DNA from 2 places in the Mesorhizobium sp. M1E.F.Ca.ET.041.01.1.1 genome. Region 2 is predicted to be linked to the other one. Evidence: predicted binding sites of a transcription regulator. Region 2 holds the regulator's gene; the other holds the start of a gene.
What was found. Region 2 encodes HrcA, which represses chaperone genes, less so after heat shock. Its sites were predicted from a motif close to GTTAGCACTCNCNNNNNGNGAGTGCTAAC; they were not measured.
Positions count from the first base shown of each region.

Region 1: EOA38_RS14910 (co-chaperone GroES) is a predicted target of HrcA. The motif match lies at 4,300-4,328, and genes of this name have one in related genera.

Region 1 covers NZ_RZSL01000152.1:261-6,387, reverse strand. Annotated here, with positions in the region: gene metH (methionine synthase) at 210-4,019, shown strand; cobalamin riboswitch at 4,094-4,380, shown strand; gene EOA38_RS14910 (co-chaperone GroES) at 4,379-4,696, shown strand; partial or broken gene groL (chaperonin GroEL) at 4,802-6,127, shown strand, end outside.
Region 2 covers NZ_RZSL01000056.1:2,619-19,120, reverse strand. Annotated here, with positions in the region: partial or broken gene EOA38_RS07645 (TRAP transporter permease) at 1-557, opposite strand, end outside; gene EOA38_RS07640 (TAXI family TRAP transporter solute-binding subunit) at 714-1,673, opposite strand; gene EOA38_RS07635 (YciI family protein) at 1,928-2,290, shown strand; gene EOA38_RS07630 (DUF6596 domain-containing protein) at 2,295-3,542, shown strand; gene cysK (cysteine synthase A) at 3,749-4,729, opposite strand; gene EOA38_RS07620 (LysE family translocator) at 4,917-5,534, opposite strand; gene EOA38_RS07610 (sorbosone dehydrogenase family protein) at 5,986-7,326, opposite strand; gene EOA38_RS07605 (hypothetical protein) at 7,430-7,627, opposite strand; gene hrcA (heat-inducible transcriptional repressor HrcA) at 7,665-8,747, opposite strand; gene rph (ribonuclease PH) at 8,882-9,598, shown strand; gene EOA38_RS07585 (VOC family protein) at 9,789-10,199, shown strand; gene rdgB (RdgB/HAM1 family non-canonical purine NTP pyrophosphatase) at 10,199-10,876, shown strand; gene hemW (radical SAM family heme chaperone HemW) at 10,873-12,051, shown strand; gene EOA38_RS39030 (hypothetical protein) at 12,238-12,561, shown strand; gene rsmI (16S rRNA (cytidine(1402)-2'-O)-methyltransferase) at 12,598-13,488, shown strand; gene EOA38_RS07560 (YraN family protein) at 13,549-13,926, shown strand; gene EOA38_RS07555 (undecaprenyl-diphosphate phosphatase) at 14,067-14,873, opposite strand; gene EOA38_RS07550 (glutathione S-transferase family protein) at 15,034-15,726, shown strand; gene queG (tRNA epoxyqueuosine(34) reductase QueG) at 15,707-16,502, shown strand, end outside.

The DNA.
Region 1 (6,127 bases), on a different contig from region 2:
CAATCCAGTGGAGGGACGCGAGGCAGAGTTCAATGCTCGCCCTTACCCTCTGACCTGACGAGCTCGATGCAATCGCGTTGCGGCGCTGCGTCTTACCCGCATCTAACTCCGGGAAGCTTTAGCGGTAACGGATTGCCTCGCCAAAGGCATGTTGACATAAAGATGTCTTTATGTGACTACTGGCTGAACAGTCGTTACAAGGACAAAGAATGTCGCAAAGTCCGTTCTCACTGGACGATCTGTTTGGTCCGGCCGGCGAGAAGCGAGACGGGTCGGAAATCCTGGCTACGCTTCAAGCTACTGCGCGCGAACGCATCCTGATCCTTGACGGTGCCATGGGCACCCAGATCCAGGGTCTTGGTTTCGACGAGGACCATTTCCGCGGCGACAGGTTCGTCGGTTGCGCCTGTCACCAGAAGGGCAACAACGATCTTTTGATCCTGAGCCAGCCCAAGGCGATCGAGGACATTCATTATCAGTACGCTATTGCCGGCGCGGACATCATCGAGACCAACACCTTCTCATCAACCTCCATAGCGCAGGCCGATTACGGCATGGAGAATGCCGTCTACGACCTCAATCGCGACGGCGCTCGGCTTGTCCGCCGTGCTTTGATCCGGGCACAACAGGAAGACGGCAAGCGGCGGTTTGTCGCCGGCGCTCTCGGGCCGACCAACCGCACCGCCTCGATGTCGCCGGATGTCAACAATCCCGGTTACCGCGCCGTGACTTTCGACAAATTGCGCTATGCCTATGGCGAGCAGCTGCGCGGGCTGCTCGATGGCGGCGCCGACATCATCCTGATCGAGACCATCTTCGACACGCTGAACGCCAAGGCGGCGATCTTCGCCTGCAACGAGATCTTTGTCGAAAAGGGCATTCATCTGCCGGTCATGATCTCCGGCACGATCACCGACCTGTCCGGCCGCACGCTCTCCGGCCAGACGCCGACGGCGCTCTGGCATTCGGTCCGTCACGCCAGCCCGTTCACGATCGGCCTCAATTGCGCGCTCGGCGCCAACGCCATGCGCGCGCATCTGGATGAGCTTTCGGGCGTAGCCGGCACCTTTGTCTGCGCCTATCCGAATGCCGGCCTGCCTAATGAATTCGGCCGGTATGACGAGAGCCCGGAATTCATGGCTGAACAGATCGAGGGTTTTGCGCGCGACGGATTGGTCAATGTCGTCGGCGGCTGCTGCGGCTCGACGCCGGACCATATCCGCGCCATCGCGGCGGCGGTGAAGAAATATCCGCCGCGCGCCATCCCGAAGATCGAGCCGAAGATGCGCCTGTCGGGCCTCGAGCCGTTCACGCTGACCGACGAGATTCCGTTCGTCAATGTCGGCGAGCGCACCAATGTCACGGGCTCCGCCAGGTTCAGGAAGCTGATCACGGCGGGCGACTATGTCGCCGCGCTCGATGTCGCGCGCGACCAGGTCGCCAACGGCGCCCAGATCATCGACATCAACATGGACGAGGGCCTGATCGATTCGAAGAAGGCGATGGTCGAATATCTCAACCTGATCGCGGCCGAGCCGGACATTGCCCGCGTTCCCGTGATGATCGACAGTTCCAAGTGGGAAGTCATCGAGGCCGGCCTGAAATGCGTCCAGGGCAAGCCGCTGGTCAACTCCATCTCCATGAAGGAAGGCGAGAAAGCGTTCCTGCATCATGCCAGGCTGGTGCGCGCCTATGGCGCTGCGGTGGTCGTCATGGCCTTCGACGAGGACGGCCAGGCCGACACCAGGGCGCGCAAGGTCGAGATCTGCACCCGCGCCTACAAGCTCCTGACTGAACAGGCAGGCTTCCCGTCCGAGGATATCGTCTTCGATCCGAACGTGTTCGCCATCGCCACCGGCATCGATGAACACAACAATTACGGTGTCGATTTCATCGACGCTGCGCGCGAGATCACCGCGACGCTTCCTCATGTCCATATTTCGGGCGGCGTGTCGAACCTCTCCTTTTCGTTCCGCGGCAACGAACCGGTGCGCGAGGCCATGCATGCCGTGTTCCTCTACCACGCCATCCAGGCGGGCATGGACATGGGCATCGTCAATGCCGGGCAGCTTGCCGTCTACGACACCATCGACCCGGAACTGCGCGAAGCCTGCGAGGATGTTGTCAACAACCGTGAGCCAAAGGGCGGCGGCACGGCGACCGAGCGCATGCTGGAACTCGCCGGACGCTTCAAGGGCACGGCGGGCAAGGAGGCGCAGGAACGCGTTCTCGCCTGGCGCGACTGGCCGGTCGAGCAGCGCATTTCGCACGCGCTGGTCAATGGCATCACCGAATTCATCGACGCGGACACGGACGACGCGCGGCGCGCCGCCGAGCGGCCGCTGCATGTCATCGAAGGCCCGCTGATGGCGGGCATGAATGTCGTCGGCGACCTGTTCGGCGCCGGCAAGATGTTCCTGCCGCAAGTGGTGAAGTCGGCCCGCGTGATGAAGCAGGCGGTGGCCGGCCTGCTGCCGCACATGGAGGCGGAGAAGCTGGCGAACGCCGCCAGCGGGATCGACAATGGCGAGCGCCAGACCGCCGGCAAGATCCTGATGGCGACGGTAAAGGGCGATGTCCACGACATCGGCAAGAACATCGTCGGCGTAGTCCTTGCCTGCAACAATTATGAGATCATCGATCTTGGCGTCATGGTGCCTGCGGCGAAGATCCTGCAGACGGCGCGTGAGCTAAAGGTCGACGTCATCGGCCTGTCCGGCCTGATCACGCCCTCGCTCGACGAGATGGCGCATATGGCGGCCGAGATGGAACGTGAAGGCTTCGACATTCCGCTGCTGATCGGCGGTGCGACGACCAGCCGCGTGCATACGGCGGTCAAGATCCATCCGCGCTATGCGAAAGGCCAGACGGTGTATGTCGCCGACGCCAGCCGCGCCGTCGGCGTGGTGTCGGCACTGCTGTCGAACGAGGCCAAGGCCGGCTATGTCGAGAACGTTCGCGCGGAGTACAAGAAGGTTGCCGACGCGCATGCGCGCAGCGAAGCCGACAAGCAGCGGCTGCCGCTCGCCAGGGCGCGGGCCAATGCCCACAAGGTCGACTGGACGGGCTACGAGCCGCCAAAACCGTCCTTCCTTGGCCTAAAGGTCTTCGAAGGCTGGGATCTGGCCGAGCTTGCCCGCTATATCGACTGGACGCCATTCTTCCAAACCTGGGAGTTGAAGGGCCGCTATCCCAAAATCCTCGACGACGAGGACCAGGGGCCGGCGGCACGCCAGCTCTTCGAGGACGCCCAGGCGATGCTGGCGAAGATCATCGCGGAAAAATGGTTTGCGCCCAAGGGCGTGATCGGCTTCTGGCCGGCCAATACCGCCGGCGACGATATCAGACTGTTCACGGATGAGGCCCGCTCGCACGAACTGGCGACATTCTTCACGCTGCGCCAGCAGCTGGCCAAGCGCGACGGCAAGGCCAATGTCGCATTGTCGGATTTCGTGGCGCCTGTGGACAGCGGCAAGGCCGACTATGTGGGCGGCTTCATAGTCACCGCGGGCATCGAGGAAGTGGCGATCGCCGAGCGCTTCGTGCGGGCCAACGACGACTATTCCTCGATCATGGTCAAGGCGCTGGCCGACCGTTTCGCCGAAGCCTTCGCAGAGCGCATGCACGAGAAGGTGCGCAAGGAGTTCTGGGGTTACGCGCCCGATGAGAACCTGGCCCCGGACGACCTGATCGGCGAACCCTATCGCGGCATCCGCCCGGCACCTGGCTATCCGGCGCAACCCGACCATACGGAAAAGGCGACGCTGTTTCGTCTGCTCGACGGCGAACGCAATGCGGCCGTCAGCCTGACCGAAAGCTTCGCCATGTGGCCCGGCTCCTCCGTCTCCGGCATCTACCTGTCGCATCCCGAAAGCTATTATTTCGGCGTCGCTAAGGTCGAGCGCGATCAGGTCGAGGACTATGCGCGGCGCAAGGCCATGCCGCTGGCGGAGGTCGAGCGCTGGCTTGGGCCGATCCTCAACTATGTGCCGGCGCGCTACGCCGAAGCGGCGGAGTAAGTCCCTATTACCGCCAGTCGTCCTTGCCCCTGACCGATCTCGCATTCCTGTGGACCGGTTTGGGCGATCGATGATTTGATCAGGGTGCTTAAGGTGCACGTTCGTCTCGCGGATGGGATAATTGGGAAGTCGGTGCCGGCGCTGCCCCCGCTACGGCAGCGGCGCTTTTCGTCTCCACAAGGACCACTGGGCCAAGGCCTGGGAAGCTGCCGAGATGGCGGAACTGTTTTTGATTACCCCTATCTCGATTTCCACTATTTTGGGGCGCTCGAGAATTAAGTTTGGCACTTCTATCTAACGAGTGCCAACCGGGCTATATATGGGCGTGGCCGCTATGCCGGCCTCAGAAAGAAGCTTCCATGAAATTCCGGCCACTCCAAGACCGCGTCGTCATCAGGCGCGCGGAAAGTGACACCAAATCCAAGGGCCGCATCATTGTTCCCGACAATGCCAAGGAAAAGCCGCAGGAAGGCGAAGTCATCGCCGTCGGCCAGGGCGCACGCGACGAAGACGGCGCGCTGGTCGCGCTCAAGGCCAAGGCGAGCCACCTGATCCTGTTCGGCAAATACTCGGGCACCGAGGTCAAGATCGACGGCGATGACCTTCTGATCATGAAGAAAGCCGACATCATGGGCATCATCTTCAACAAGACCGTGGCTGCCAAGAGGGCCGCCTGACGTGCGCGCCGCGCGTATTCACCGGACGCGCATAGGACGCTCCCGATTCTGAGTCTCCGGGCGACGCCGTCGGCGTCTTGCCGTCCCAACCGAACTGGAAAAATCATGCCCCCCAAGGAAATCAAATTCTCCACCGATGCCCGCGACCGCATGCTGCGCGGCGTCGAGCTTCTCAACAACGCCGTCAAGGTGACACTAGGCCCCAAGGGCCGCAATGTCGTCATCGACAAGGCCTATGGCGCGCCACGCATCACCAAGGACGGCGTCGCCGTCGCCAAGGAAATCGAGCTTGCCGACAAGTTCGAGAACATGGGCGCGCAAATGGTGCGCGAAGTGGCCTCGAAGACCAACGACCTTGCCGGTGACGGCACAACCACCGCCACGGTGCTGGCCGCATCGATCCTGCGCGAAGGCGCCAAGCTCGTCGCCGCCGGCATGAACCCGATGGACCTGAAGCGTGGCATCGACCAGGCCGTTGCCGCGGTGGTCAAGGAAGTCCAGGCGCGGTCCAAGAAGGTCAAATCGGCCGGTGAGATCGCGCAGGTCGGCACCATCGCCGCCAATGGCGATGCCACCGTCGGCGACATGATCGCCAAGGCGATGGACAAGGTCGGCAACGACGGCGTCATCACCGTCGAGGAAGCAAAGACCGCCGAGACCGAACTCGACGTCGTCGAAGGCATGCAGTTCGACCGCGGCTATCTCTCGCCCTATTTCGTCACCAATGCCGAGAAGATGCGCGCCGAGCTGGAGGACGCCTACGTCCTCATCCATGAAAAGAAGCTCGGCAATCTGCAAACGCTGCTGCCGATCCTCGAAGCCGTGGTGCAAAGTGGCAAGCCATTGTTGATCATCGCCGAGGATGTCGAGGGCGAGGCGCTGGCGACGCTCGTCGTCAACAAGCTGCGCGGCGGCCTCAAGGTCGCGGCCGTCAAGGCGCCTGGCTTCGGCGATCGCCGCAAGGCGATGCTGGAAGACATCGCCGTGCTCACCGCCGGCCAGATGATTTCCGAGGATCTCGGCATCAAACTGGAGAACATTGCCATTGACATGCTCGGCCGCGCCAAGCGCGTGCTGATCGAGAAGGACACGACCACGATCATAGACGGCGCCGGCAACAAGGCGACCATTCAGGCGCGCATACAGCAGATCAAAAGTCAGATCGAGGAAACCACTTCCGACTACGACAAGGAAAAGCTGCAGGAGCGACTGGCGAAGCTCGCCGGCGGCGTTGCGGTCATTCGCGTCGGCGGCGCCACCGAGTCCGAAGTCAAGGAAAAGAAGGATCGCATCGACGACGCGCTGAATGCTACGCGTGCCGCTGTGGAAGAAGGCATCGTTGCAGGCGGTGGCGTGGCGCTCTTGCGCGCCAGATCGGCGCTTGCCGGCTTGAATGGCGCCAATGCCGATGTGACGGCGGGTATCTCGATC
Region 2 (16,502 bases):
CCGTATATGCCTTCGGTGCCATAGGCGAAGGTGTCGACGAGCTGCGCAAAATCATAGCCGCGATGGACGAAGGGCGGCGGCAAGTGATTGCCGACGAAGCAATAGGCGAGGAAGATGAAGGCTATGATTGCGAGCGGCAGCCCCATCAGCCGCCGTGCCGCTTCGAAGACCAGCACCACCAGCACGGTGCCGACGATCAGGTCCGGCGTGGTGAGGAAGCCGGAACGGCGAATGAGATCGGTATAGAACACCCAGTTGTAGAGGCCGGTGCCGAAGCCCAGCACACCAAGCGTCCAGAATGCGGCTTTCGCCGGCATGCTCTTGGCGCGCAGATTGGCGATCAGGCCGAAGCCGAGCAGCAGCAGGAAGCCGACATGCATGGCCCGCACCACCTGGCTGGGCAGGCTGCCATAGGCGGCGATGTAGATCTGAAAGGCGGAAAAGGCGACGGCAATCAGGAAGGCCGCCTTGCCGGCGATGCCTTCGCCGAAGCCCGGCGGCAGGCCTTCGATAGGCTCTTCGACGATCGGAGAAAGAACGGTGGGGGTTTTGGTCATTGGCGGGTTCCTGGGGATGCCCTCCCCCTTGAGGGGAGGGTGCCGAGCGAAGCGAGGCGGGTGGGGTCGTCTCGCGTCGAGCACTGCCGCGGCGACCCCACCCGTCCATCCGCCTTCGGCGGCTGTCCACCCTCCCCTCAAGGGGGAGGTGGAGGCTTACTTGATGAGCCCTTTTTCCTTGTAATATTTCTCCGCGCCGGGATGCAGCGGCACCGGCATGCCGTCCAACGCCTTGGCCGGATCGATCGCCTTGGCGGCGGCGTGGGCGGCGGCGAGCTGGTCGAGATGCTCGAACAGCAGCTTGGTCATCTGATAGGCGGTGTCGTCGGAAACGTCGGCGCGGGTGACAAGGAAATTGCCGACCGCAGCGGTCGCGACATCCTCCGTCTGGCCCTCATAGGTTCCCTTCGGGATGACGACCGAAAGATAGGGCGAGCCGATCTTGGCGACGTCCTTGGCCGGCACGGCGACGACGTTGATCGGCACCGAGGTGGCGAGATCGCGGATCGAGGCGACGCCAAGGCCCGCGGATTGCAGCGTGGCGTCGAGCTGCCGGTTCTTGATCAATTCGACCGATTCGGCGAAAGGCAGATATTCGACCCGTCCGAGATCCTCATATTTCAACCCGGCGGCGGCGAAGATGGCGCGGGCGTTGAGTTCCGTGCCGGAAGCAGGCGCACCAACCGACAGGCTCTTGCCCTTGAGATCGGCGAGCGTCTTGATGCCGGACTCCTTGCTGGCGACGATCTGGATGTAGTTGGGATAGATGGCGGCGATGCCGCGCAATTTGTCGAGCTTGCCGGGGAAGCCGGCCTCGGTGTTGCCCTCGGCGGCGAGCTTCACCGAATCGCCGAGCGCGAAGGCGATCTCGCCCTTGCCCTGCTGCAGCAGGTTGAGGTTCTCGACGGAGGCCTTCGTCGCCTGCACCTGGGTGCGGGCGCCTTCGATGCCCTTGCCGTAAATCTCGGACAGCGCGACGCCGAGCGGATAATAGACGCCCGACGTGCCGCCGGTGAGCACGTTGATGAATTCCTGCGCCCCGGCCGACACGGCGCCGAGGCCGAGCGACAGCGCCAACGCGCCGGCGGCAACAAATTTCGTCCTGAAATCGAGCATATGGTTTCCTCCTCCTGAAACGATCGCGCCATGCCGCCTCCCCGGCGCGGACCTGGGAGTTTAGACGGGAGGCGGCAAATGCCAACCCGCAATTGCAGCCATTAGACGAACGGTTGAGTGCTGGCGAAAAGCGCCGGCTTGCGCTCGAATGCTTTGGGGACGAAAGATTTTCGGAGGCGCCTGTCGAAATCGGCCGCGGCCGCACGACATAGGTCGGCTAGCAACGACGCGGCCTGCAAAAACGGGAGAACACCATGCGATACATGCTTTTGATCTACAACGACGAAGCCGCGATGGCGAATGCGCCGCGCGACAAGACCGAGCAGACCTTGGCGGCCTATGGCGCCTATACCGAAGCCTTGAAGAAATCCGGCGCATACCTCGCCGGCGAAAGGCTGCGCCCGACCCAGGCGGCCACTTCGATACGGCTGGCCAACGGCAAGACCAACGTGCTCGACGGCCCCTATGCCGATACCAAGGAGCAGCTTGCCGGCTTCTACATGATCGAGGCGACGGACATCGATACGGCCATGGAATGGGGCGCGCGCTGTCCGGCAGCCAGCACCGGCACGGTCGAGGTGCGGCCGATCTGGGAAATGACCGACTACCTGTCCTAGCAGTATGGACGGTCGCCCGGAGATGGCGCGGGCGGCGGCCGAGGCGGCCGCCCGGCAGAGCTACGGCAAGCTGGTCGCCTGGCTCGCGGCCCGCATGCGCGACGTCGCCGGCGCCGAGGACGCGCTGGCCGACGCATTCGCCGCGGCGCTCGAACGCTGGCCGAAGAGCGGCGTGCCCGAAAAACCGGAAGCCTGGCTGCTCGCAGTGGCGCGCCGGCGCGACGTCGACGCCGTGCGGCGACGGCTGACCGGCGAGGCGGCCCGCGACCACCTGCAGCTTATTGCCGAAGAGGCGGAGGCGCGGATGACGAATGACGAGTTGCCCGACGAGCGGCTCAGGCTGATGTTTGCCTGCGCCCATCCGGCGATCGAGGCCAGCGTACGCGCGCCGCTGATCCTGCAGGCTGTGCTGGGCTTCGACGCCGCCGCAATAGCCTCGGCGTTCCTGGTTGCGCCGGCGACGATGGGCCAGCGGCTGGTGCGCGCCAAGACCCGCATCCGCGAGGCCGGCATTCCTTTCCGCGTGCCGGAGCGGACCGAGCTCGGCGAGCGACTGGATGCCGTGCTGGAGGCGATCTACGCCACCTTCGCCGAAGGCTGGTCGGACCCTGCCGGCACCGAGACCAGACGGCGCAACCTCGCCAGCGAAGGCATCTGGCTCGGCCGGCTGGTCGCGTCATTGATGCCGGAGGAACCGGAAACGCAGGGACTGCTGGCGCTGATGCTTTTCGCCGAGGCGCGGCGCACGGCGCGGCGCAACGCTGATGGCGACTTTGTACCGCTTGCAAAGCAGGACATGGCGCTTTGGGACGAGAAGCTGACCGACGAGGCGGAGCGGCTGCTCAGGCGCGCCGCCGTCAAGGGTGCCATCGGCCGCTACCAATTGGAGGCGGCCGTACAATCGGCGCATACGGCGCGGCGGCTGAGCGGCCATACCGACTGGGCAGCGATCCGCCAGCTTTACGACGCGCTGATGGCCGTGGCCGGTTCGCCGGTGGTGGCGATCAATCGCGCGGTGGCGATCGCGGAGGACGAAGGGGCCCCCGCGGGTCTTGCCGCGCTGGACGAGATCGGCGCCGACAAGCGGCTTGCCGAATACCAGCCCTATTGGGCGGCGCGGGCCGAGCTCTCAGCCAGGCTCGACAAGACTGCCGAGGCCGCAGAAGCCTATGACCGGGCCATCGGCCTGGAGCGCGATCCGGCCCTGCGCCGTTTCCTGCAGGCGGAGCGGGGCAAGCTGGTGCGAAACTGAGGGCGAATCTCCCCCCTTGAGGGGGAGATGGCCGCGAAGCGGCCAGAGGGGGTCCTCTCACCTAGATCGCCGACGTTGTCTGTCGTCGCGGAAAACGCCGGCGCTTCACGCGCGGCGACCCCCTCTGTCGCCTTCGGCGACATCTCCCCCTCAAGGGGGGAGAATTTGGCGCGGCCAAATGAGGCGGCGTACCGCCCCTCGATCGGCTAAGCCCCCAGCCCGTCGAACAGGATCGTCGAAAGATAGCGCTCGGCGAAGGACGGGATGACGACGACGAGGTTCTTGCCCTTGTTCTCGGGCCGCGAGCCGACGACGATCGCCGCCTGGAGTGCCGCGCCCGACGAGATGCCGACCGGCACGCCTTCGAGGCGGGCGACGAGGCGCGCATTGGCAACCGAATCCTCGTTGGAAACCCTGACGATCTCGTCATAGACCGAGGTGTCGAGGATCTTGGGCGCGAAGCCGGCGCCGATGCCTTGAATCTTGTGCGGGCCGGGCTGGCCGCCGGAGAGCACGGGCGAGGCTTCCGGCTCGACCGCCACGACATGCAGCGAAGGCTTGCGCTTCTTCAGCACCTGGCCGACGCCGGTGATGGTGCCGCCGGTGCCGATGCCGGCGACGAAGATATCGACCTCGCCATTGGTGTCGTTCCAGATTTCCTCGGCCGTGGTGCGGCGGTGGATTTCCGGATTGGCAGGGTTCTCGAACTGCTGCGGGATGATGGCGTTGGGCAGCGTGGCGGCGAGCTCGTCGGCCTTGGCGATGGCGCCCTTCATACCTTTCGGCCCTTCGGTGAGCACCAGCTCGGCGCCGAGCAGCGCCAGCATCTTGCGCCGCTCGACCGACATGGTCTCCGGCATGGTGAGGATCAGCTTGTAGCCCTTGGCGGCGGCGGCGAAGGCCAGCGCGATGCCGGTGTTGCCGGAAGTCGGCTCGATCAGCGTGGTCTTGCCGGGCGAAATCTTGCCGGCCGCCTCCAGCGCTTCGATCATGGCGACGCCGATGCGGTCCTTGACCGAGGCGATCGGATTGAAGAATTCGAGCTTGGCCAGGAGGTTAGCGACGATGCCCTTCTCCTTCGCGAATTTATCCAGCCGCACCAGCGGGGTGTCTCCAATCGTCTCGGTGATCGAGTTGAAGATGCGGCCGCGGCCGGGTACGCGCGCGGAGGTGACGGGCTTGTTCATTGGTTTCGCTCCCAAGGCAAAGGCACAGGCAGACAGAATAGGACTTTCAGCCGCGCAAGATAGGCCGGCGGCCGAAAATATCCGAGTGGGGCGGTTGCTCAAAACCACCCCGCGCCGGAAATGCATTTTCCGGATCGGCCCGTTTTCGGAATGCTTTCGCCGAATCGGGACCGGTTGAGGTCTGAGGCTACTGACGCGCCGCGATAGCCGCTGCCGCTCCCATCATGAAGCCGGCGGCGGTGCGGTTCAGAACTTTCAAGGCGCGCGGCGATTTCAGGAACCAGCGCGCCTTGGCGGCCAGCGCCAGATAGGGCACCAGAACCACGAACAGCACGACGACGGTCAGCGCGACAAGGATGCCATAGTCGGCGAGCGTGATGGTCTTCAGGTCGACGATGGTCGGCGTGATGGCGAGATAGAAGATCATCGTCTTCGGGTTGCCGAGCGTCACCGTCAGCCCGGCGATGAAGCTCGACACCAGGCCGCCCTTGCCCTTCCGCGCATCGACGGTTTCCGGCGAAATGCCGCTGGTCCAGAAGCGCCAGGCAAGGAAAGCGAGATAGGCGACGCCCGCCCATTTGATGGCGAGGAAGACCATGCCGAAGGTCTGCGCGACGAAGGCGAGGCCGAGCACGACGGCGGTGAGGTAGGTGAGGTCGCCGAGCATGAGGCCGAACGACATCGCCAGCGAGGAACGGAAGCCGGAGCCGAGCGCGCGGGCGACAAGCGCCGTGACGCCGGGGCCTGGAATGGCGGCGGCGACGCCGAGGGCGGCGCTGTAAGCGAGAAATCCGGTGAGTGTCATGATTGTAGGCCTGGCGTATGGTCCCCAAGGGACCAGTGTGGAGCGCGGCTTCTATCATGATACCGGGTCGAGGGTAATTCCCCTCACGGCGGGATTCGTTGCGCCAGCTCGGCCGGGAGGTTCCCTAGCCTGGGCAATCGCTTCGATTTCGAACTCGCCCGTCACCTTTTTTCCGAGCGCTGGCGCTGCCCCTCACCTGCCTGCCGGCATCCTCTCCCCGTATAGTGACGGGGAGAGGGGCGCTCCCATCGACGATTTCGCCAATCGCCAGCGTCGCAGGAAGGACGCCGTCGTTGCGGCCAGCTGCTTCTCCCCGTCACTATACGGGGAGAAATGCCCGGCAGGGCGATGAGGGGCAGCGCCGACGTCGACAATCAGCGGTCTGAAACGGCGGAAATGAACGGTGAAAATCTCGCAAACGGCAGCCTTCCAAACCCCCTGTGCCAACGAGCTAGCCGCCATAACTGATGCGCCAGATCGTGCCGTTGCCGTCCTCGGTCAGGATCAGCGCGCCGTCCTTCGCCACGGCCACGCCCACCGGCCGGCCCCAGACCGCGTCGTCCGCGATGACGAAGCCGGTGGCGAAATCCTCATACTCGCCGGTCGGCTTGCCGTCCTTGAACTTCAGCCGCACCACCTTGTAGCCGGTGCGGACATTGCGGTTCCATGAGCCGTGCAGGGTGACGAAGGCGTCGCCCTTGTAGTCGGCCGGAAAATCGCCGCCTTCATAGAAAGCGATGTTGAGCGGCGCCGAATGCGCCTGCATCAACACATCGGGCATGGTGACCTTGCCGGCGAGATCGGGGCGCGCGCCCTTGTAGCTCGGGTCTTCATTGTTGCCGATGTAGTACCAGGGCCAGCCATAGAAGGCGCCGTCCTTGACGGTGGTGGCATATTCGAAGGGCACGTTGTCGCCGAGCTCGTCGCGCTCGTTGACGACGCACCAGAGCGCGGCCGTCGCTGGCTGCACGGTCATGCCCGAGCAGTTGCGCAGGCCGGTGGCGACCATCCGGCGGTTCTTGCCGTCGGGATCGAAGGCGAGCACGTCGGCGCGGCCTTCCTCCGCGCCCCAGGTGGCGCCGAGCGGCTGAGACCTCGCCCATTCCTCGACACCGCCTTTCGGGCTGGCGCTCATGTCCTCGGCGATGTTGGAACCCGAGCCGACCGACAGATAGAGCGTCTTGCCGTCGGGTGAGAAGGTAATGTCCCTCGTCCAGTGATGACTGGCCGGGATCTTGGTGACGACGGTTTCCGGCTTGCTTGAGGCTTCGAGATCGCCATCGCGATAGGCAAAGCGCACGACGCTATTGCTGTTGGCGACATAGACCCATTGCGGCTTGTCGCCCGGCGGATAGAAGGCGATGCCATAGGGCCGCGTCAGCCCCTTGGCGAAGACCGCTTTCTCGGCGGGTTTCGCGCTGCCCTCGGCAAGTCGGTAGACGCGGATCTGGTTCGCCCTGCTGTCGGCGACGAAGAGATCGCCGTTCGGCGCCACGCGCACGACACGCGGGCTGTCGATGCCGGACGCGACCAGCTCGGCCGAAAAGCCGGGCGGGAGGATCGGCTTCGCATCCTCCGGGCGATCGGTGAGACCGCCGCCGTTCGACGCGGATTCGGCGACATTTGGCTGCTGGAGATCGTCCGGCTTGATGAGACGCCGCACCCCTGGACGGTCGGCCTTCCAGTCGCCGAAGGCCTTCCGGCCCGTCAGCAAGGGCTGGTCGGCCTGCTGCGCGAAGGCGCCAGAAGCCAGAAGCAGGGCCATGCCTGCAAGACCGGCGATCCGTATCATGCCGTTCTCCGTCATTTGATCAAGCGCAACAGACAGCAGATATCGGGCAGGCGTCCCGAAATAGAAGCGCGGGCACGCGGATTTGACGGGAATTGCCGGCAGATCAGCTTTCCTCGACATCCAGATCGTCGTCGAGCCGCTTTTCCAGCGCGACCAGGTCGGCCGGCAGCGGCAGGCCCATGGCGCGCATCTCCCTGAGCTTCTCGCGCAGCTGCTCCTGCACTTCGTGCTCGTCCTCGGGCTGGTTCACCATCTGCTCGAGCAACAGGCTGATCTGGGCCTTGAACGATTCCAGCGCCATTTCCACCCTCCTTGCGGCGATCCCTGCTTGCGGGCTTCTACCTCAGCATCCGCGAAACCAATTGGGCCGTATAATCGACCATCGGCACGATGCGGGCATAGTTGAGCCGGGTCGGGCCGATGACGCCAAGCGCGCCGACGACGCGCGCGTCCTTGTCGCGATAGGGCGCGACCACGAGCGACGAGCCGGACAGCGAAAACAGCTTGTTCTCCGAGCCGATGAAGATGCGCACGCCAGGGCCTTCCTCGGCAAGGTCGAGAAGCTGCAGCAGCCCGTCCTGCGTCTCCAGATCCTCGAACAGATGGCGCAGCAGTTCGAGGTCGGCCTGGGCGGTGACGTTCTCCAGGAGGTTGGCGCGGCCGCGCACGATGAGACGCGCCGGCAGGCCGCTTTCCGCGCCGGCCCACACCGCAAGGCCCTTCTCGACAAGGTCCTGCGACAGCGTGTCGAGAGCCGCCCTGGTCTCATCCTTGATGCGGGCGACCTCGATGCGAGCCTCGGCCAGCGTGCGGCCGCGTATATGGGCGTTGAGGAAGTTGGAGGCCTCGTGCAGCTGCGAGATGGTGATGCCGGCCGGCAGGTCGACGACCCGGTTCTCGACGTCGCCGTTCTGCGACACCAGGACGGCGAGCGCCTTCGTGGGTTCGAGCTGGATGAACTCGATATGCTTCAGCGCCACCTCGTTCTTGGCGGCGAGCACCAGGCCGGCGCCGCGCGACATGCCGGACAGCATCTGGCTGGCCTCGGTCAGCATATGCTCCAGCGTCGCGCCTGAGCCAGATGCGCGAACCTGCGCCTCGATGGCGCGGCGCTCCTCGTCGGACAGATCACCGAGCTCCATGAAGGCGTCGACGAAGAAGCGCAGACCGGTCTGGGTCGGCAGACGGCCGGCCGAGATGTGCGGCGCATAGATGAGGCCAAGATGCTCGAGGTCGCTCATCACGTTGCGGATGGTGGCCGGCGACAGCGACGAGGGCAGGATGCGCGACAGGCTGCGCGAGCCGACCGGCTCGCCGTCGCGCAGATAGGAATCGACGATCCGCCTGAAGATGTCGCGCGAGCGCATGTCGAGTGACTGAAGCACGGGCGGCTGCGAAGCGGGATCCACTGCCTTGTTCATTCCGGCGAAAAACCTCCAACCGAAAGATATAGACTTAGCGGCTGCGGGTGCAACGGCCCATTTTTCTTTGCGCCATGCGCCGCATGCGTCTACAAGCCGCCGACGAATCCGGGAAAAGAACAGAAAGAGCCTCGATGCGCCCCTCCAAACGCCAAGCCGACGAAATGCGCGCCATCTCCTTCGAGCGCGGCGTGTCCAAGCATGCCGAAGGCTCGTGCCTGGTGAAGTTCGGCGACACGCATGTCTTGTGCACGGCGAGCCTGGAGGAGAAGGTGCCGGCCTGGATGCGCAATTCCGGCAAGGGCTGGGTGACGGCCGAATACGGCATGCTGCCGCGCTCTACCGGCGAGCGCATGCGGCGCGAGGCGTCGACGGGCAAGCAGGGCGGCCGCACGCTGGAGATCCAGCGGCTGATCGGCCGCTCGCTGCGCGCCGTGGTCGACCTGCAGGCGCTGGGCGAACAGCAGATCACCGTCGACTGCGACGTCATCCAGGCCGATGGCGGCACCCGCACGGCCTCGATCACCGGCGGCTGGGTGGCGCTCTACGACTGCCTGCGCTGGATGGAAGCCCGCCAGATGGTCAGCGTCTCCAAGGTGCTGAGAGACCATGTCGCCGCGATTTCCTGCGGCATCCACGACGGCCAGCCGGTCATCGACCTCGACTATCTCGAAGATTCCTCGGCCGGCACCGACGCCAATTTCGTCATGACCGGCAAGGGCGGCATCGTCGAGATCCAGGGCACGGCGGAGGGCGAGCCCTTCTCCGAAGAGCAGTTTGCCGCGCTGATGGCGCTGGCCAAGAAAGGCATTTCGCGGCTGGTGAGCCTGCAGCAGATGGCGGTGGCTTAGGGTTATTGATGAGGTTGGCGATCCTTCGCACCCCCCTCTGGCCTGCCGGCCATCTCCCCCGCAAGGGGGGAGATCGGGCGGCACTTCGGGTTTCGCCAATCTCTGACGTTGCAAGGTGTGCGGCGACAATGAAGCTGCCGATCTCCCCCCTTGAGGGGGAGATGCCCGGCAGGGCAGAGGGGGGCGCCTCGTGACTCCCTCGGCAATCCTGGAATCCGCGCTCTACGTCTCCGATCTCAATGCCGCGGAAGTCTTCTACCGCGACATCATCGGCCTGGAGCCGCTGGGCAAGGTCGAGGGCCGCCACGTCTTCTTCCGCTGCGGCGACGGCGTGTTGCTGCTTTTCAACGCCGAGGCGACCAAGATCCCGCCGGCGCCTGACGCCAGGCTGAGGGTGCCGCCGCATGGCACGGCCGGAGAGGGCCATCTCTGCTTCACGGCGACGGCCGGTGAGATCGTCGAGTGGCGCAGGCATCTGGCGGCGAAGAACATCGCCATCGAAAGCGATTTCGAATGGCCGCAGGGCGGACATTCGATCTACATCCGCGACCCTTCGGGTAATTCGATCGAGTTCGCCGAGCCAAGGATCTGGGGCCTGTGATGCATTCTCTCAACGGACAGAAGATCGTCGTCGCCAGCCATAACGCCGGCAAGCTGCGCGAATTCGCCGATCTGATGGCGCCGTTCGGCTTCGAGGCGAAATCGGCCAAGGAGTATGGCCTGCCGGAACCCGACGAGACCGGCACGACCTTCGAGGAGAATGCCTATATCAAGGCATATGCCGCGGCCAAGGCCACCGGCCTGCCGGCGCTGTCCGACGATTCCGGGCTTTGCGTCGACGCGCTCGACGGCGCGCCGGGAGTCTACACCGCCAACTGGGCCGAGACGCCGGATGGCACACGCGATTTCGGCATGGCCATGCAGCGTACCGAAGTGGCGCTGCAGGAAGTCGGCGCGACCGAGCCGGCGCAGCGCACCGGCCGCTTCGTCGCCGTCATCTGCCTCGCCTTTCCGGACGGCGAAGCCGAGTATTACCGGGGCGAGGCGGAGGGCACGCTGGTCTGGCCGCCGCGCGGCACGCTCGGCTTCGGCTATGACCCGGTGTTCCTGCCCAACGGCTTCGACAAGACTTTCGGCGAGATGAGCGCGGAGCAAAAACACGGCTGGAAGCCCGGCCAGGCGACGGCGCTGTCGCACCGCGCCCGCGCCTTCCAGAAGTTTGCCCAAGCCCGCTTGGATTTGGCGCGCTTGGATCTGGCCAGGCTCGGCTCGGAATGATCGGGATCGGCCAAACCATGCCGCTCGACCGCAGCCCCGGCTTCGGCGTCTACATCCATTGGCCGTTCTGCGCGGCCAAATGCCCTTACTGCGACTTCAACAGCCATGTGCGCCACCAGCCGGTCGACCAGGAGCGGTTTGCACGCGCCTTCGCGACTGAGCTCGCAACGATGCGCGCCCGCACCGGGCCGCGCGAGGTGACCAGCATCTTCCTCGGCGGCGGCACGCCGTCGCTGATGAAGCCGGAGACCGTGGCGGCGGTGCTGGAGGCCGTGGCGAAGAACTGGACCGTGCCGGCCGGCATCGAGGTGACGCTGGAGGCGAACCCGTCCTCGGTCGAGGCCGAGCGCTTCCGCGGCTATCGCGCGGCGGGTGTCAACCGCGTCTCGCTCGGCGTGCAGGCGCTGAACGACAAGGACCTGCGCTTCCTCGGACGGCTGCACAATGTCGAGGAGGCGCTTCACGCCATCGGGCTCGCGCGGGACATATCCCCCCGCCTCTCCTTTGATCTCATCTATGCGCGGCCGGGCCAGACGCCGGAGGCCTGGCGGGCGGAACTCGAAGAAGCGATCGGCCACGCCGCCGACCACCTCTCGCTCTACCAGCTCACCATCGAGGAAGGCACGCCATTCCATGCGCTGCATGCGGCGCGGAAGTTCATCCTTCCCGACAACGATCATGCCGCCGACCTTTACGCGCTGACGCAGGAAGTCACGGCGGCGCATGGGCTGCCGGCCTACGAGATCTCCAACCACGCGCGGCCGGGCGCGGAAAGCCGGCACAACCTGACCTACTGGCGCTACGGCGAATATGTCGGCGTCGGACCAGGGGCGCATGGCCGCTTCGTCGAGAACGGCCGCCGCACCGTGACCATCGCGGAAAAGATGCCGGAAACCTGGGCCAATCTGGTCGAGGCCAGGGGCCATGGCGTGACCGGCGGCGAGGTGCTGACGCGCTCGGAAGAGGCCGACGAGTTCCTGCTGATGGGGCTGAGGCTTGCCGAAGGCATCGACCTCGCGCGCTACGAGACGCTTGCCGGGCGCGGCCTTTCGACCGCGAGGCTTTCGGTGCTGCAGGAGGAGGGGCTGGTGGCGCCGGTCGGCAATGCCCGGCTCCGCGCCACGACCGCCGGCATGATCGTGCTCGATGCCGTGGTGGCGGATCTGGCGCGGTGATCTCGCGCCTTCGTCATTCTCGGGCTTGACCCGAGAATCCATGCCGTGACCTATGCGAAGGGCGCGGCGGAGCAGAATTCTGCACCGTTGGTGGCGCTTCGATGTAACGGCATGGATTCCAGGGTCTGCGCGCGTCGCTTCGCTCCTTGCTTCGCCCTGGAATGACGAGGCGCGAGATCGCGAAGGTTGCTGGTTATCTTAAGCGTCGTGCTTCTGGCGGTGCTTGCCGCGGGTCTTTTCGCCATGCGCTTCGCCGCTGCGGGCGGGCTTCTCTTCGGCCTTGTCGCGGCGAGCCCCTTGCTGGGCGGCGATCGGATGTGGGGGAGTGCCCTCGCGGGCGGTTTTGCTTTCAAGTCGGCTGATGAAAATATCGAAGCGATTGGGCATCGTCCGGTCCTGCCTCCTCCGGGGAATCAGGGATTAAATCGACCGGTGCCGGTTTCGTTCCTCACTGTGGCGAAGGCATGGCGATTTCCTTACCCCGACTTCACGTTTTGCAACCGGCCGTGAGCCATGCCAAACAAGGTGGGGAGAGAGAGGTATCCGGTGACCGGCGACAAACGCAGCTACATGATCGGGCAGGCCGAGATCGCGGCGCGGCCGCTCGCGCCGGCGCTCTATCTGGTGGCGACGCCGATCGGCAATCTGGCCGACATCACGCTGCGCGCGCTGGAGACGCTGGCCGCGGCCGATATCGTCGCCTGCGAGGACACGCGCGTCTCGCGCGTGCTGCTCGAACGCTATGGCATTCGGCGCCGCACCACGGCCTATCACGAGCACAATGCCCAAGAGGCCGGGCCGAAGCTGATCGAGGCCTTGGCGGCCGGGCAGAGCGTGGCGCTGATCTCGGACGCCGGGACGCCTTTGGTCTCCGATCCGGGCTACCGGCTGGTCGGCGAAGCGCTGGAGCGCGGCATCCGCGTCGTGCCGGTGCCGGGGCCTTCGGCGGCACTTGCCGCGCTGACCGCGTCCGGCCTGCCGTCCGATGCCTTCCTGTTCGCCGGTTTCCTGCCTGCGAAAGCCGGTCAGCGGCTGACGAAGCTCGAAAGCTTCAGGCAGGTACCGGCGACGCTGATCTTCTTCGAATCGCCGCGCCGGCTGGCCGAAACGCTTGCCGCGATGGTCGAGGCGCTTGGCGGCGCGCGCAAGGCCGCGATCGGCCGCGAGCTCACCAAGACATTCGAAGAAACGCGGACAGGCACGCTTGCCGAGCTTGCCGATCACTATGCGGCGGCCGACACGCCGAAGGGCGAAATCGTCGTCTGCGTCGGCCCGGCGGAAGCCTCGGCGGACCAGCCGGCCGACATCGACCGGCTGCTGTTGTCTTTGGCCACCGAAATGCCGGCATCCAAGGCGGCGGCCGAAGCGGCGAAGATGACCGGCGGTCAGAAGCAGGCGCTCTACCGGCGGCTGCTGGAACTCAGGGACAGACCATGATCCCGAAAAGTGGGGACCGGTTTTCGGAAAAGATCATGGTCAAACAAAGAGAAGACAACGGTGGCTGAGCGCAGCGTCGGCCATCGGCGAAAAGCCTATCGGCGCGGCCATCGCGGCGAATGGCTGGCGGCGCTGGCGCTGATGCTGAAAGGCTACCGGATTCTTGCCCGCCGCCATCGCACCAAGCTCGGCGAGATCGACCTGATCGCCCGGCGCGGCGACCTCGTGCTGTTCGTCGAGGTCAAGGCGCGCCGAACGTTGATGGAGGCGATGGAAGCGATCGCTCGCGCGTCGGAACGACGCATCGAGGGCGCCGCCGACCTGTGGCTGTCGCGCCAGCCAGATTATGGCCGGCTGTCGGTTCGCTTCGACATGGTGGCCGTGCTGCCCTGGCGCTGGCCGGTGCATGTGGAGAATGCTTTTTATGGGAGGAATTGACGGGCTTTACCCTCCCCCTTGTGGGGAGGGTCGGTGAGCAAGCGACGCGAAGCGTCGGTGGCGAACCGGGGTGGGGGTACGGCGCCGCCCACCCCGATCCGCCTCGCGGATCGACCCTCCCCACAAGGGGGAGGGTAGGCTCATCCCCATACCATCAGCGCCACCAGCCCGACCGCGCCGACCACAAGCCGCCACCAGCCGAACAGCGAGTAGCCCTTGCGCGAGACGAAATCGAGCAGGAAGCGCACGACGATCAGGGCGGCGACGAAGGCCGCGACGAAGCCGACGGCGATGATCGGCAGGTCGGCCGAGGTCAGCACGTTGCGGTTCTTGAACAGATCATAGGCGAAGGCGCCGACCATGGTCGGCATGGCGAGGAAGAAGGAAAACTCCGCCGCAGCGCGTTTCTCCACGCCGAGAAGCAGCGCGCCGACGATGGTCGAGCCGGAGCGCGAGGTGCCGGGGATCAGCGACAGGCACTGGAAGAGGCCGATCTGCAGATAGAGCCTGGTCGGGAAGCGCTCGACGTCGCGATAGACCGGCTTGAGGTTCATGCGGTCGACGGCAAGCAGCACCACGCCGCCGATGATCAGCATGATGCAGATCAGCCGCGGCGATTCGAACAGGAAGGTCTTGATGAAATCATGCGCCAGCGCGCCGATGACCGCCGCCGGCAGGAAGGCGATCAGGATGCCGATGACGAAATGCCGGGTCAGGCGGTCATGCGGCAGGTCGAGCAGCATCTTCCAGAGGCGGTGGAAATAGACGCTCAGGATCGCCAGGATCGCGCCGAGCTGGATCAGGATCTCGAAGGCCTTGCCGGTGGAGTGGAAGCCGAGGAAATGGCCGGCGAGCAGGATGTGGCCGGTCGAGGACACCGGGATGAACTCGGTCAGGCCCTCCAGCAGCCCAAGCAGCAGCGCTTCGACGATGGTCTGGCTTTCCATGGCAACCTCAGGATTTCGGGGATGGCTGAAGACAACGGCTTGCTTGTCACGGCGCGGAAGTCCCCCTATAGGTCGCAACACCGTGACGGCCGCATGACGGGCCGCCAAGACTTACCGGCGCAGGGGGCGATTCGCCAGTGCGCCCTATCATCGCGGAACCATGCTGACGCTTTTCCACCATCCGATGTTCGCCACCTGCCGCTTCGTGCGCCTCGCTTTCGGCGAGTATGGCGAGGAGCTGGCGCTGATCGAGGAGAAGCCCTGGACGCGGCGCAAGGAGTTCCTGGCGCTGAACCCGGCCGGCACGCTGCCGATCCTGCTTGCCGAAGGCGACGTGCCGATCGTCGGCGCCATGGTGATCGCCGAATATCTCGACGAGACGCGCGGGGTGCTCAAGCGCGACAAGCGGCTGTTTGCCGAAGATCCGATGCAGCGCGCCGAAATCCGCCGGCTGACCGACTGGTATCTCGCGAAGGCCGAAAGCGAGGTCACCCGCCATCTGGTGCGCGAACGCGTGCTGAAGCCGGTCATGCCGGAAACGGCGGGCGGCGGCTCGCCCGATTCGGCGGCGATCCGCGCCGCGCGCGCCAACATCCGCCAGCACATGAAATACACCAACTGGCTCGCCGGAACGCGCCATTGGCTCGCCGGCAACAAGGTGACCTATGCCGACCTCGCGGCGGCGGCGACGCTTTCGGTGCTCGACTATCTCGGCGAGATCGACTGGCGCGAGCATGCCGCCGCGCGCGAATGGTATACGCGGGTGAAATCAAGGCCGTCGTTCCGGCCGCTGCTCACCGACCGGGTGCGCGGCCTGTCGCCGGTATCGCATTATGCGGACCTCGACTTCTGACAGACTGCGCGCGCTGATCGACGCGGAGGCGCGCCGCGCCGGCTTCGATGCCGTCGCCGTCACCACGCCGGATGCGATCCCGGAGGCGCCCGCGCGCCTGGCGGAATTCGTCGCCGACGGTTTCCATGGCTCGATGGAGTGGATCGCCGAGACGATCGAGCGCCGGGCCGAGCCCTCGACATTGTGGCCGGACGTGCGTTCGATCGTCGTGCTCGCCATGAACTACGGGCCGGACCGGGATCCACGCGACATCCTCGCAAAACGCGACCGCGGCGCCATCTCGGTCTACGCGCAAAACCGCGACTATCACGACGTGATGAAGGGCCGGCTGAAGGAGATCGCCGGCAAGATCGTCGCGCGTGCCGGCGGCGACGTCAAAGTCTTCGTCGACACGGCCCCGGTCATGGAAAAGCCGCTGGCGGAAGCCGCCGGCCTCGGCTGGCAGGGCAAGCACACCAATCTGGTGAGCCGCGCGCATGGCTCGTGGCTGTTCCTCGGCACCATTTTCACGACGGCCGAGCTTGAACCGAACAAAGCGGAAATCGACCATTGCGGCTCCTGCCGCGCCTGCCTCGACGTCTGCCCGACCGATGCTTTTCCGGCGCCCTACCGGCTCGACGCGCGGCGCTGCATCTCCTACCTCACCATCGAGAACAAGGGGCCGATCCCACTCGAATTCCGCGAGAAGATCGGCAACCGCATCTATGGCTGCGACGACTGCCTCGCCGCCTGCCCCTGGAACAAATTCGCCAGTGTCGCTTCCGAGGCCAAGCTTG